DNA from 4 places in the Proteiniborus sp. genome. Region 3 is predicted to be linked to each of the others. Evidence: riboswitches for the same ligand, from Rfam matches in the RefSeq annotation. Region 3 holds a riboswitch; each other region holds the start of a gene.

Region 1 (3,461 bases), on a different contig from region 3:
CCTTTGAAAGAGAAAATTTCTATATATAAATATATATTAATGCCTTCAATAGTAAAGGCATTAGATAAAGCCAGATACATATCAATATCTATGGAAAGTAGAGGCTTTAGAGCTTATGAATGTAGAACCTCTTATTGTAAACTTCAAATGAGGAAAATTGACTATGTACTTATTTTTGCTACTACATTAATTGCACTTATGATTATTTTATTACAATTTAATATCATCGGTTAGGAGGACTAGGATGAAGATTTTCTCTGTTTATGGATATTCGAAGTCAGGTAAGACAACAACTATAGAAATGCTTATAAGAGAATTAAAAAAACGTGGATACTCTGTAGGAACAGTAAAGGAAATTCATTATGAAGAATTTACAATGGAGGTTGAAGGGTCTAATACAGATAGACATAGAAAGGCGGGGGCAGATTTAGTATCTGCTAGAGGACTTTATGAAACCAATATACTATATAAAGAAAGATTGCCAATGGAAGATATATTAAAATACTATAATCAGGATTTTGTCATATTAGAAGGAGTTACAGATTTTGATGTACCTAAAATACTATGTGCTGGTTCAATAAAAGATATTAATAAGCGAATGAATTCAAGTGTCTTTGCATTAAGTGGCGTAATCAGTAATGGATTATTAGAATATAATAATCTTCCTGTCATTAATGCAATGAATAATATAGAAATGCTAACAGATTTAGTGGAAAGTACAGTGCAGGATTGGGAGAGTAAGTAATGGATTTCGAAATGTTGAAAAGATTGAAAAGCAAAAGGAATAAAGTATATTTGATAAATCTCAAGGAAGGTACAAGTGAAAGACTTGCTATTTTAAAAGAATACAGCTTAGAAAATAGAAAATTATTAGATATAGAGTATGATAATATAAATATGCTTAAAGATTCTGATATATTAGTTCCGGAAATATTATATAAGAATAAAGATAGTCTCATTATGGAATATGTTCAAGGTGAACTTGTTGTGGATTTAGTAGATAGATTGAAGATAGGAAAATGGTTAGACAAGCTTGCATTGTGGATGACAAAACTACATGATATAAAAAAGGGTAAGAATAGTCTTTTAAAAAAGGATGTAAACCTCAGGAACTTTATATATAGCAATGGCAATATTTACGGGCTGGACTTTGAGGAAGTTGGATATGGTGATATAAGATTAGACTTATCAAATATCTGTTTTTTCATACTTAGAAATGAACCTTCATTTAAAAAAGAGAAATATACTATGATGAACAGGTTCTTGGAAAGCTATGAAAATTATTCAAAGAAAAAGCTTAAAGATATGGACAGCTTCCTTCTTTTAGCCACTACAGAGGCTGAGAAAAGAAGAGCAATAAATAACAAAACTAAATAAAATACTCCGATTTTATTCATCTAAACAGAGTTATACCTGCATGATGTTTAAAACGATAGGGCAATGTGGGAAACTACATTACCTTCCAGTGCGAAAAGGGGTGATGTTGATGTATTTTTGAAGACTTCTTTTTGTTTAAAAGAAGTTTTACTTTTTTGAGCTACTGCAAAAGTGACTATTACGAAATCAAAGATTTCGGCAATCTGCTTTAAGCAAATTGAGCTTTTCTGGAGGTATTCTATTTTAAGTATTGAGAATTAAACATTTAATGCAATAAAGGAGGAAAATTTATGAAATGTTTTAAAAAGAGCTTATCATTCATAGTAGCTTTTGTAATGTTGTTAGGATTAGTAGCTCCTGGACTTTCAAATAGTATTGCCTATGCTGAAAGCTGGAAACCTGAAACAGAGCAACCAATTATAGTTGTTACAGGTGATGGCATAGGATCTTCTAATGAAAGATCATACACACTAAATGAGCTATTGTCTATGACACAGGCAACTAATTTGTATTCAACAATTAATACTACACCTACTAAGAGCATCTTTCTCGGAAGAGGTGTGAAAGTAAATGATTTACTAAGCAAATCTAATTTTATAAAAGATAAGTATAATGAGTATCCTATTGCTTTTGTGGCTAGAGATGGATATAAAGTTACCTTTGACCCAACATTTAAAGGAGACTCAACAACTTCTAAGAAACTTATAACACCTTCTTTTGGATTAGAAAGATATTATTTTCCAAAGCTAAGTAATGGAGTTGAGACAGGAAAAGTAACAGTAGATACAATCCTTGCTTTTGAAAGAGCTGGAGAAAGGGGTGCATCAGATGTAATTCCACAGACTTCTTCTTTAGAAAAGCTTTCAGATGATGATGCACCATTACTTATGGTAGGACAGCAGCATGTAAATGAGCAAAGCAATCCACTATTTAATAAGACAATACATAAGATACTTGTTGGAAGTGAGATGCCAACTGTATTCAAGATAGGAAATAAGGAGTATACTAAAGCAGATATTCTCTTAATGCCTAGAGTAAGTGGCAATTGGACATATATGAAAAAATCAGGACCAGAAACTAATTACGTTGTTGGAGTACCTTTAAGTAGCTTATTTAAAGATTATGACGATAAGGATAAGGTTGAATTCATAGCAGCTGATGGATATCCTAATGATCCTGTAACAATAGCAGATATTAGAGATGCTTCAAACCAATATGTATTAGTATATGAAGTAGGGACAAGCGAAAGCGACGTAAAAGCAGTATATGATACAGCAAAAAATGACTCTTCTATTGAAGGATATTTTAGAATTTATAGTCAAAATGGACAACAGATAAAGCTAGTAAATGAAATAAAAGTTTCATCATCGAGTGGAGTAGATTATTCAACTAGCTCATATAAGCATATCACTAACGGAGGATTAGAAGGAGATGCTCCATATGATGTTGATGCCATAACAGGAGCTACTTTAACCTTTGAAGGACCAGGTCTTGAAACAAGTATTCCTGTATCTATCCGTGAGCTAGAAAGCCAAGATGCAGGAGCATTCCGTGGAGACTATGTAGATTTAAGAGATGGTAGTGAAGTAACTCTTAAGTATGAAGGTATTAATCTAAACCATCTATTAAAAAATATGAAGTCTGGCACTACAGGAATAAAGCTTACTGATACTGCCTATAAAGTTATTTTGAAAAACAGGGTAAGACAGAGTATAGCAGAGTTCACTTTAGCTCAGGTTGAGGAAGCAGAGGCAAAAGGAAAGCCAATTATAATAGCATATGGAACATCAATTGCGGATGGGACTAATACTAGACCATTTGTATATGATGGAGGAGCAGGAGCAGATTCAAAATTAGGAAATGAAGATGGTTGTATCAAGCTAGTATATGATAAATCTATTTTTAACATAGATCCAAACCCAGAATATACAAAGTTTGGGAATGTTGCCTACGTTTATGTAGCAGAAAATGATTCGCCAGGATATAAGCATGACAAGACACCTTATGATACACCAGAGAATTCTCAATATATAATAAGCCTTACAGGAGATAAATTAGGTAGAGAAGTAAATTATACAGTACAG
Region 2 (3,461 bases), on a different contig from region 3:
TCAGGAAAAAGAATTTCAATAGGTACTTCTTCTTGATTTTCATCTAGTAGCTTAAAGCAATTTGCGTTGTTATCTTTAACAGACATATTAACTACATTCTTATTAAATAAAAGGTGTATGAGTACATCATTGTCCACTGATTCTTCTCCATTAGAAGGAATAGATTCTACTAGGTCTAAATGGATAGATTTTCCGTCTTCGCTGGAATAAACTGAGACAATAGATACAAAGAAGAGTATTGAAACAAGCATAATTATCTTATAAAATTGTCTATTGTTTTTCATTTTTGCCTCCTATCTAGTTAATAATGATAAAAATACAGGGGAAGCAAGCTCCCCCTGTATTTTACTGAACTGAAAAAGTAACCACTATTTCTTCACCAAGGGAACTACCATTGTTAGCTTTTAAATCCTTGCTCATAATAATTTTATAGTTTTTACCTGCTTCAAGAGCAGTTAGTGGTTTAATAAATATATATGATTTTTCATTATCTACACCATTAATTCTAAATACTTCATTTAATACTTCTTGATCGTCATTATCTTTAAGCAATATTTGTTTCTGATTATTTTCCCAATTATCACGGACAATACCACGATCAAATTCTAATTTAATAATAATATTTTCATTGTTTTTTAGTCCTTCATCTAACTTAGCTAAATCTACGGATTTATTATCTACAATTGATGTAAAATAAGCTCCTTTAAATGAAAGTGGAGATTTTCCATTACCTTTAGAAGGCTCTTCGCTTGTTATGCTTTCTTCAGCATCTTTTGTGGCTTCTTCAGGCTTAGAGGCAACAGCTTTTTCTAATAATACAACTGCTTCAGAACCTAATACTTTATCTAGAGGTTTTACTTTATTTTTATCATTTATCCAACCCTTTTGGGATAAGGCTTCGACAGCACCTATTGCCCATTTTGGCACTTCTTTAGAGTCATTAAACTGTAAAAGCTTGTCTGCTTCCTGTTGTACATTTAACTTTAATGCTCTTGCTAACATCATATAAGCTTCTGCCTTAGTAATTTCTGCATCAGGACTAAAAACGTCGTTACCTTTTCCAACAACATATTCTGCTTTAAAAGCTTTAGCTACTTCTTTGTAATAGTTAGCTTGTTCTGGTATATCAGTAAAATTTATAGCTGCAGTTTCTTTAAAATTAAACAAGCTATTAATCAAAGCTACAAATTCTACTCTGGATAGTGCTTTGTCAGGATTAAACGTATCATTTTCGTATAGACGTGACCATCCCTTATGTACCCATTCATTGAATTGAGGTTGTTCAGTTTCTTTAACACCTTCTGTAGAGTCAGCAAAAGAAATTACTGAAAACATCATTAAAAAAGCAATTAATAAACTGATTGTTGAGAATAATTTTGTTTCTTTTCTCATAGTAAACTCCTCCTTAAAGTTAGTATAATAATATATAGAGCCGCAATAAAAAAACGGCTTCCTTTTAGAAACCGTAACATACAGAGTCAACCATTAAGAATTGATTGGCTTATTAGTTATCTACTTTCCAAAAGGGAGGCATAATCGTTTCCAATTATACCCTATAGGATTGCTTCCGTAGCAGCTAGTGCCTGTAGGAACACAATCTCGTAGAATTTTTTAGTTATATAAAATTATCAATAATAATTATATCATATATTTTAACTTAATGTTCTAATGTTATGACAAATCATAATTAATAATAGACATACCTCAATTTAAAAATCAAATTTCATCTCAACCAATAAAGCTGCTATAGTAAGATGTTCTGTTAGCAACTGACCAAATCTAGACGCAATCATATCTCCATAGAAATGTCTTAGGGCATATGCGAAGTCAAGTAGATTTCGTAGAAGTCTTTTTATAACAAAGTCCTCATCTGCAAGCTAAAGACTGTACTTATGATAGCGATCCTTGCCCAAGCAGCATGTTATCCCCATGGCATGCGGAAATTGTTTATCAAATTAACTGATGATTTACTAATACAATTAAAAGTAGGATACATAAAATATACCACCTTTACAATTTTTTCGGCATATAATATGCTAGATGAAAAGGGACCAGTTTTACTGAATATCAATCCCAATAAAATTGTAGTAGTAGGAAGTTCTGCTGGAGCTTATTTGGGTTTACTTTCTGGAACTTTTGAAGAAAAACCTAGTTCAATAGTATCTTTCTACGGATATGGAGACATACTTGCAGAATGGTATGGTATGCCTAGTGAGTATTACTGCAAAATGCCCTTAGTTACCAGAGAAGAAGCCTATGGTGTAATAAACAATGAAGCTATAACACAGGGTTTTAGAGAAAGATTTATATATTATTTATATTGTAGACAAAAAGGGATATGGACAAAAGAAGTAAGTGGGTATCACACATTATTTCAAAAAGAAAAGATAATACCTTTTTGTCCAATATATAATGTAAGTTCAGATTTTCCACCTACTCTTTTGATTCACGGAGATAAGGACACTGATGTGCCATATGAACAATCGGTTAAGATGGCAGAAAAGTTAGAGGAATATGGAATAAATAACAAGCTAATAACTGTTAAGAATGAAGGACATTTATTTGATAATGATATGAAAAAACTTGCAACAATAGAGGCTCTCAGTCAAGTGTTGGGTTTTTTAGAAGAGAATCTATGCTAGAAGAAAGAGAAGTCACACTGAAACAGCTTAAAATGTTTATTTTATTAAGGAAACTATAATATATAAAAAATTTGAAGGCTTGTGCATATAATTAGAACGAGAGGCATATTTATAGTATAAGCAAATGGACAGATAATATTAATTAAATATTTAATGGAGATTTGGAGAACCGCGCTATCTAACTTATGAAAACATAAGGCTAGATAAGTGCGGTTTTTTGCATAACAAAAAAGTTATAAGGCTTGTCATAATTTAAGTTCTTAAAAATATATATGTAATACAACATAGAGTCTGAATTTATAAGCTATGTGAAGGCTTAGGAAATTAATCAAATTAAAAGAAAGGCGTTTTTATTAGTAAATTTAATTATTGAAAGGAAGTGATGTAGTGAAGAAGATTATTAATGACAGAGAAAGCGTAGTAGAAGAAATGCTTCAAGGTATAGTTGCAGCTTATCCTGAGTATGTGAAAAGAGTAGAAGGTTTCAATGTACTAGTTAGAAAAGATTCACCAATAAAAGGTAAAGTAGGTTTGGTAAGTGGTGGAGGAAGTGGGCATGAGCCATCTCACGGAGGATATGTAGGAACAGGCATGTTAGACGGAGCAGTAGCTGGTGAAGTATTTACATCACCTACACCAGATCAGGTTTTTGAAGCTATAAAGGCCGTTGATGGAGGCGTAGGAGTACTATTAATCATTAAAAACTACACTGGAGACATTATGAACTTCGAAATGGCTGCAGAAATGGCAATAGCAGAGGGCATAACTGTTGAAAATGTTGTAGTAGACGATGACGTAGCAGTTGAAAATAGCACATAT
Region 3 (3,461 bases):
GAGACTATACTAGAATATATACCAGCTCCAGAAGGAGAAAAAGCTGAACCTCTTCAAGTTCTAATATCTACAATAGACTACAATGAGTATGTAGGAAGAATAGGGATTGGAAAAGTAGAAAGAGGTAGTATCAATGTAAATGAACAGGCAGTAATAGTTAATTATTTAGAGCCAGATGTATTGAAAAAAGTTAAAATTACGAAGGTATATGAGTTTGAAGGGCTTAATAGAGTTGAAGTAGAAAGTGCGGAAATAGGAAGCATAATAGCAGTATCTGGTGTTGAAGGAATACACATAGGAGATACAATCTGCTCACCTGAGCGTCCTGAGCCACTTCCTTTCGTGCAAATATCAGAGCCAACTATAGCTATGACATTTTCAGTTAACAATAGTCCTTTTGCAGGTCAAGAAGGAAAGTTTGTAACATCAAGACAGGTTAGAGAAAGACTATTTAAAGAACTCAATACTGATGTAAGCTTAAGAGTAGAAGAAACCGACTTAACAGATTCATTTAAAGTATCAGGAAGAGGAGAGCTTCATCTTTCTATTTTAATAGAAACTATGAGAAGAGAAGGCTATGAATTTCAAGTTTCAAAACCAGAGGTTTTATTTAGAACTATTGAGGGAAAGAAACATGAACCTATAGAAAAAGTTACTATAGATGTGCCAGAAGAATTTGTTGGTTCAGTCATAGAAAAACTTGGACAAAGAAAAGGAGAGCTAGTTACTATGACACAGCCTACTGGAGGATATACTAGATTAGAATTTTTAATACCTGCTAGAGGGCTTATAGGGTATCGTTCAGAATTTATGACTGACACTAGAGGTAATGGTATATTAAATTCAGTATTTGAAGGATATCAGCCATATAAAGGAGATATTCCAAGAAGACCTCAAGGCTCATTAGTAGCTTTTGAATCTGGAGAAGCTGTAACATATGGGTTATATGCAGCACAAGAAAGAGGAACCTTATTTATTACACCAGGAACTAAAGTATATGAAGGTATGGTAGTAGGTCAAAATGCAAAGTCTGATGATATAGAAGTAAATGTATGTAAGAAAAAACAACTTACAAACACTCGAGCATCAGGCACAGACGATGCTCTAAGACTTTCACCACCTAATGTTATGAGCCTAGAGGAAGCATTAGAGTTTATTGAAGCAGATGAGCTACTAGAGATTACTCCCGAAAGTATTAGAGTAAGAAAAAGTATACTTGATAGTAGCTTAAGATATAAATCTAAAAAGAAATAAAATCTATTGACACAAATATCACAATAAATTATTATTTATATAATAATAGAATAATTCCGAGTTTATAATCCTAAAGACAATTGTCTATGGAATATAAACCTATGGGTATGAATAGAAATATTCATGCCTCCCGTGTTTGGAAAGGAGCCATATTTAACTACCGATATTGTTATACAACTATTGGTTTGTTTACTATTACAAAAAACTCCTTTTAGAAGGAGCTTTTTTATAATGAAAAGGGAAGCTTTACTTTATTATCTCATATAAAAGAACTTTCTATGAATGAGCTTTAAGCAGATTGCAGAAATCTTTGATTTCGTGCAAGTCGCTCTTATGCAGTGGCTCAAAAAAGGCTACCTTATAATTCTTTTTAGGAGCCTTTTTTATATAATTCAATATTTATTATAGGGGGACAAATGTTATGGAAAACGTTAACATTACGATTGATGGTATCAAGACTCAAGTACCAAAGGGGACAACCGTTTTAGAAGCTGCTAGAGGATTAAGCATCCATATACCAACCCTTTGTTTCCTGAAGGGAATCAATGAAGTTGGTGCTTGTAGAATGTGCGTTGTAGAAGTGAAAGGGGCCAGGACTCTCCAAGCATCCTGTATTTTACCTGTTTCAGAAGGTATGGAAGTTAAAACAGCCTCAAAAAAAGTTAGAGAAGCTAGAGCAACAATTCTTAAGCTCATTCTTGCAAGGCACGAGAGAGAGTGCCTCACTTGTTCCAGAAATCTTAACTGTGAACTTCAAAAGCTTGCTGAAGAAATGGGAGTAGATGGGCTGGAATATCAGGGAGAAAAAAATGTTTATGATATTGACCAGATGTCACCTTCAATAGTGAGAGATCCAAACAAATGCATACTTTGTGGAAGATGTATAAGCGTATGTAAAAGTGTTCAGGGAACAGCTGTGATAGATTTTGCTGGGAGAGGAATTAAAACAGTAGTATCTGCTCCTTTTAACAAAAGCTTGTCAGAGGTTGCTTGTATAAATTGTGGCCAATGTATAAAGGTGTGCCCTGTTGGCGCATTAAGAGAGAAGGATGATAGGAATAAAATATGGGATGCCCTAGAAAATAATGATACGTATGTTGTTGTCCAGACTGCTCCTGCAGTTAGAGTTGCTTTAGGAGAAGAGTTTGGTATGCCTGTAGGGACTAATGTAGAAGGGAAAATGGTAACTGCACTTAGAAGATTAGGTTTTGATAGAGTATTTGATACAGATTTTGCAGCAGACCTAACAATTATTGAAGAAGGTACTGAGCTATTAGGCAGAATAAAGAATGGTGGAAAACTTCCAATGATTACATCTTGTTCACCAGGCTGGATAAAATATTGTGAACATTATCACAATGATTTTCTAGATAATTTGTCAAGTTGTAAATCTCCTCACCAAATGCTTGGGGCATTGACCAAATCTTATTATGCAGAGAAAATGGGCATAGATTCTAAAAAAATATTTGTAGTATCTGTTATGCCTTGCACAGCTAAAAAATATGAATCTGCAAGAGAAGAACTATCTGTAAACGGATTCAAGGATGTGGACGCAGTTATTACAACTAGAGAGCTAGCCAAGATGATAAAGGAAGCTAGAATAGACTTTAAATCCTTAGAAAACCAAAGCTTCGATAAGGTTATGGGAGAATCTACAGGTGCTGCAGTAATATTTGGTGCTACAGGTGGCGTTATGGAAGCAGCTTTGAGAACTGTAGCTGATATATTGACAGGACAAGATTTAAAAGAAATAGAGTATGCTCCAGTAAGAGGACTTGAGGGCATTAAGGAAGCTACTGTAAAGATAGGAGATCTTGATGTAAAGGTGGCTGTTGCTCATGGTACAGGTAACGCAGGTAGACTTCTAGATAGAATTAGAAATGAAGAAGCTAATTATCATTTCATAGAGATAATGGGATGCCCAGGAGGTTGTATAAACGGCGGAGGACAGCCAATTATTATGGATAAGGATAAGACAGATGAAGTGTGCAGGCAAAGAGCACAGGGATTATATACTATTGATAGAGAAATGCCTTTAAGAAAATCTCATAATAATCCAGAAATTAAAGCTTTATATGATGAATACCTAGGGAAAGCTAACGGACATAAGGCTCACCACCTACTACACACTCATTATATAAAGCGAGAAAGATATTAGGTGATATATATGAATAAGAAAACAAAAACATTAACAAGAACAGCTATAC
Region 4 (3,461 bases), on a different contig from region 3:
TGGGTCAGATTTAACTACTAGCTGAATAGGGCCGCTACCACCACTTTTCATAGTTCCAAGTTCTTTACCATCTTTTTCAAAAACTAAATATGATGTATTTCCCATTATCTCCTCTGGAGGTATAGCTACTACATACCCGTCTAACCCTTTAACCATTATCTTTGTAGAACTTAATATGACCTCATCACTTATAGATGCTTCATTTAATACTTCTTTAAGCAATACTCCTTTATATTTACGTGCAGCAGGTCCAGAGCTAGAAGTATCTTCAACTGCACTGAATTCTTCATAATCTAAGCTAGTAATTTCTTCAAAACTCAACTCTATTGAATTTTCTCCTGATATAAATTTTACAGTTCCTTCATAACCACTTACATCTATACTTCCTTTGTTTAAAAAGGCTAAAACAAGTGTTGCAATTGCTAATAATACAATTACGAATATAACACTTTTATTTTTCACTGACATCACCTTGCCTATTTGTGTTATTTATAATATTTGTCTTTCTCAACTCTTTGGCAATTTTGTATGCTATAAGACCCCCAAGCCCACCTGATAATGATGCTGCACTTAATGATAAAAGTAATGGAATTAATGGCAGTCTAAAAAATGCTAATGAAGACAAAAATGTTCCAGAAACATTAGCTATCAATCCAAGAATAAAAAATACTGTTGTACTAAAAAATCTTTCTCTTGCTAATTTTGCTCCAACATCAACCATAACTCCAGGTAAAGTATATGTAATAATGCTAATTGCTCCATGTGTACCATATGCACCTGTTATAATAACTAGTAAAGCTTGTATGAATCCTATAAGAGTTCCTGTACCTATCTTTCCTGTTATGCCTATACCTAAAACCAGCCATAGCATATAAAAACCGCCTGCTGCTGCACCGCCGGGAATAAAAAGCGGACCAGTTATTATGTGTATTAAAGGCACTATTATGGGCTTTATTGCTATACCTAAAGCCGAAGTCAATGCTATGATCACTAAATCAAACATTGAAAATCTATTTAAAAATCTCTTCATAGTCCATCCCTACTTTATTTTAAAATTATTCTTTGACTATTATGGGTATAAACATATCTAAAGATAAAAAGGTACCATGTTCTCCTCCATTCCCTACATTATGCATACCATGGTCTGACGTTATTATTACTTTTCCTGAAAATTTACTTACCATATTCTCTACATAAGAATCCAATACTTTAAGCTGTTTTAAAGCTTGTGTAGAGTCAGGTCCATACTTATGTCCAAAATCATCATATGAATGAAAATGAACTAAAAGTACATCTGTTGGATTTTCTAATTCTATCATTGCAGTTTCATAAATCTCATCATCAATAGTATCATTTTTGTTTTCATCTATATTTAAAACAGTCTCAACTTCATCAATGACTATTCTCATATTACCTTCGATTATCTTTGAGCTCTTTCCTTGCTGTGAAGCTATGTCGAATATGGTATCAACCTCTAATTTCTTTTTATCTCTACTATGTATCCCTGTATATTTTGGCGTTTCTCCAGTTACCATAGACGTAAATGTTACATCTGTTATTGACGGATATACAGTAAGTGCTTTAGCTCCCTTTTCTAATGTAGATATATAAGGCAAGTATCCTAGATTGATAGATTCCTCGTAGAGTTCATATCCTAAACCATCAATATATATTATTAGAATGCTATCATTTGATTCTAAAGACTTTAAAACCATATCCTTTATATCAGTAATACTTTTATTTGGAGGGTTATCAACTATTCCTATAGGGTTTTTCACAGTAAAATCATTACACTTAACTATTACATTATTTAAAATAGAATTACTTACTTCTAAATTTTCAGTATATAAGACGTCTCCATCTTCAGTATATATGGCATAGCCATTTGTTTTATCTTCAGATCCTTTAATTATCTGGACTTCCCTTACATCTTTAGAATATATAAAAGTCAAACTAACTACACAGACAAGTAAAATTATTATAAATAATAAAACCAAATATTTTTTTCCCATGTAATCTCCTCGTTTATTTTTATAAGCACAAAAAAAGTAGTTTCAAAAGGAAACTACTCACTAGCCAATAATCAAAGAATTATAAAGCTGGTTTGCTCGCTGTTTCCTTTCCAAATACGGGAGGCATAAATATTTCTATTTATACCTAACGGTTATCCACCATATTAAATATAACTTAGGTAAAATAACTCGGAAACTTTCAATTGCTATATTAATAATATCCATAAATATTTTCTATAAATACTTTCTATATAACTCTTAAATCTCCTCTTTTTTGTTAGTAAGTTGTCAACTTAAAAAACATTAAATAAAAATACCAAGACAACGCAGTGTCTTGGTATTAAAATAAACTATAGTTTTTCAAAAACTTCCTTGAACTTCTCACCTGTCAACTTTCTTTTGCAGTCTTCACATAATGGTTCTTCAATTATTATGTCCAGCTTATTATTAGCATAATGAAAAGCTTCATTTGTTGTATAATATCTGCCACATTTAGAACACTTAATTAAATCAAATGTTCTATTCCATATTATTCTCTTTCCATCTTTATCTATTAAGCTTATTGCTTTGGTAGGACAGACCTCTGCACAGGCTCCACATCCTATGCAATCCTTTGAAGCATCGTCATAAGGAGTAGATACCTTTTTAGTTGTACCTCTATTGACCATTGATATTGCATTGGTTCCCATGGTTTCACATGCCTTAACACATAACCCACATAAAACGCAGTCTTCTTTTTCATCAGTATTCATATATCTTTCAGGTGCTACAACTCCATATTCTTTTGCCAAATTCTTAATATATTCATTATTAGGAGTCCTTAACAGTAGAAGCATAATAATATTTTTTCTCATTTTTAATATCTTATCAGAGTTGGTTATTACCTCTACGCCATCTTTAATTGGATATACGCATGAAGAAACGACTTTTGTCCTATGTCCTTCTTTTACTTCCACAAGACATAATCTACATCTTCCTAATCCCTCAAATCCTTTTTTATGACAAAGACTAGGAATATTTATATTGTTTCTTTTGGCTAATTCCATAAGTGTTTCTCCTGCTTTGCCTTCATAATAGTTTCCATTTATTTTAAGCTTCAACTAGAGCACCTCCAGTCTTTACTGCACCAACTGCACAATTAGTAAAACAAGTACCACATTTAATGCATTTATCCTTATCTATGGTATGAGGTTCTTTCCTATTGCCAGTAATAGCATCTACAGGACACTTCTTAGCACATAAGCCACATCCTATACATTTTTCTTTGTCTATATAATAGCTAGTTAGATTTTTACATACTCCAGCAGGACATCTTTTATTTACTATATGCTCAATATATTCATCTTTAAAATATTTAATGGTGGTTAAAACTGGATTTGGTGCTGTTTTCCCTAAGCCACATAATGAAGCTTCTTCAATAGTTTCGCCTAACTGGAGAAGCAGGTCTAT

Evidence for each region. Region 3 has a riboswitch for molybdenum cofactor ahead of ABV008_RS12830 (NADH-dependent [FeFe] hydrogenase, group A6). Riboswitches for the same ligand answer to the same signal wherever they lie in the genome.
Region 1: it holds a riboswitch for molybdenum cofactor, as region 3 does, so the genes downstream of both, ABV008_RS07055 (S-layer homology domain-containing protein) here and ABV008_RS12830 (NADH-dependent [FeFe] hydrogenase, group A6) in region 3, are expected to answer to the same signal.
Region 2: it holds a riboswitch for molybdenum cofactor, as region 3 does, so the genes downstream of both, ABV008_RS14925 (S-layer homology domain-containing protein) here and ABV008_RS12830 (NADH-dependent [FeFe] hydrogenase, group A6) in region 3, are expected to answer to the same signal.
Region 4: it holds a riboswitch for molybdenum cofactor, as region 3 does, so the genes downstream of both, ABV008_RS07015 (alkaline phosphatase family protein) here and ABV008_RS12830 (NADH-dependent [FeFe] hydrogenase, group A6) in region 3, are expected to answer to the same signal.

What each region holds. Positions count from the first base shown of each region.
Region 1 covers NZ_JAWRHZ010000036.1:83,451-86,911, forward strand. The annotation lists gene ABV008_RS07040 (energy-coupling factor transporter transmembrane component T family protein) at 1-234, shown strand, start outside; gene mobB (molybdopterin-guanine dinucleotide biosynthesis protein B) at 245-745, shown strand; gene ABV008_RS07050 (BUD32 family EKC/KEOPS complex subunit) at 745-1,377, shown strand; molybdenum cofactor riboswitch at 1,370-1,494, shown strand; gene ABV008_RS07055 (S-layer homology domain-containing protein) at 1,668-3,461, shown strand, end outside.
Region 2 covers NZ_JAWRHZ010000065.1:58,189-61,649, forward strand. The annotation lists gene ABV008_RS14920 (Ig-like domain-containing domain) at 1-284, opposite strand, end outside; gene ABV008_RS14925 (S-layer homology domain-containing protein) at 346-1,392, opposite strand; molybdenum cofactor riboswitch at 1,495-1,617, opposite strand; gene ABV008_RS14930 (prolyl oligopeptidase family serine peptidase) at 1,935-2,642, shown strand; gene dhaK (dihydroxyacetone kinase subunit DhaK) at 3,030-3,461, shown strand, end outside.
Region 3 covers NZ_JAWRHZ010000060.1:64,906-68,366, forward strand. The annotation lists gene typA (translational GTPase TypA) at 1-1,254, shown strand, start outside; molybdenum cofactor riboswitch at 1,297-1,415, shown strand; gene ABV008_RS12830 (NADH-dependent [FeFe] hydrogenase, group A6) at 1,676-3,412, shown strand; gene ABV008_RS12835 (ECF transporter S component) at 3,422-3,461, shown strand, end outside.
Region 4 covers NZ_JAWRHZ010000036.1:78,095-81,555, reverse strand. The annotation lists gene ABV008_RS07025 (molybdopterin-dependent oxidoreductase) at 1-462, opposite strand, end outside; gene ABV008_RS07020 (ECF transporter S component) at 452-1,030, opposite strand; gene ABV008_RS07015 (alkaline phosphatase family protein) at 1,056-2,012, opposite strand; molybdenum cofactor riboswitch at 2,100-2,219, opposite strand; gene ABV008_RS07010 (2Fe-2S iron-sulfur cluster-binding protein) at 2,363-3,112, opposite strand; gene ABV008_RS07005 (NADH-ubiquinone oxidoreductase-F iron-sulfur binding region domain-containing protein) at 3,102-3,461, opposite strand, start outside.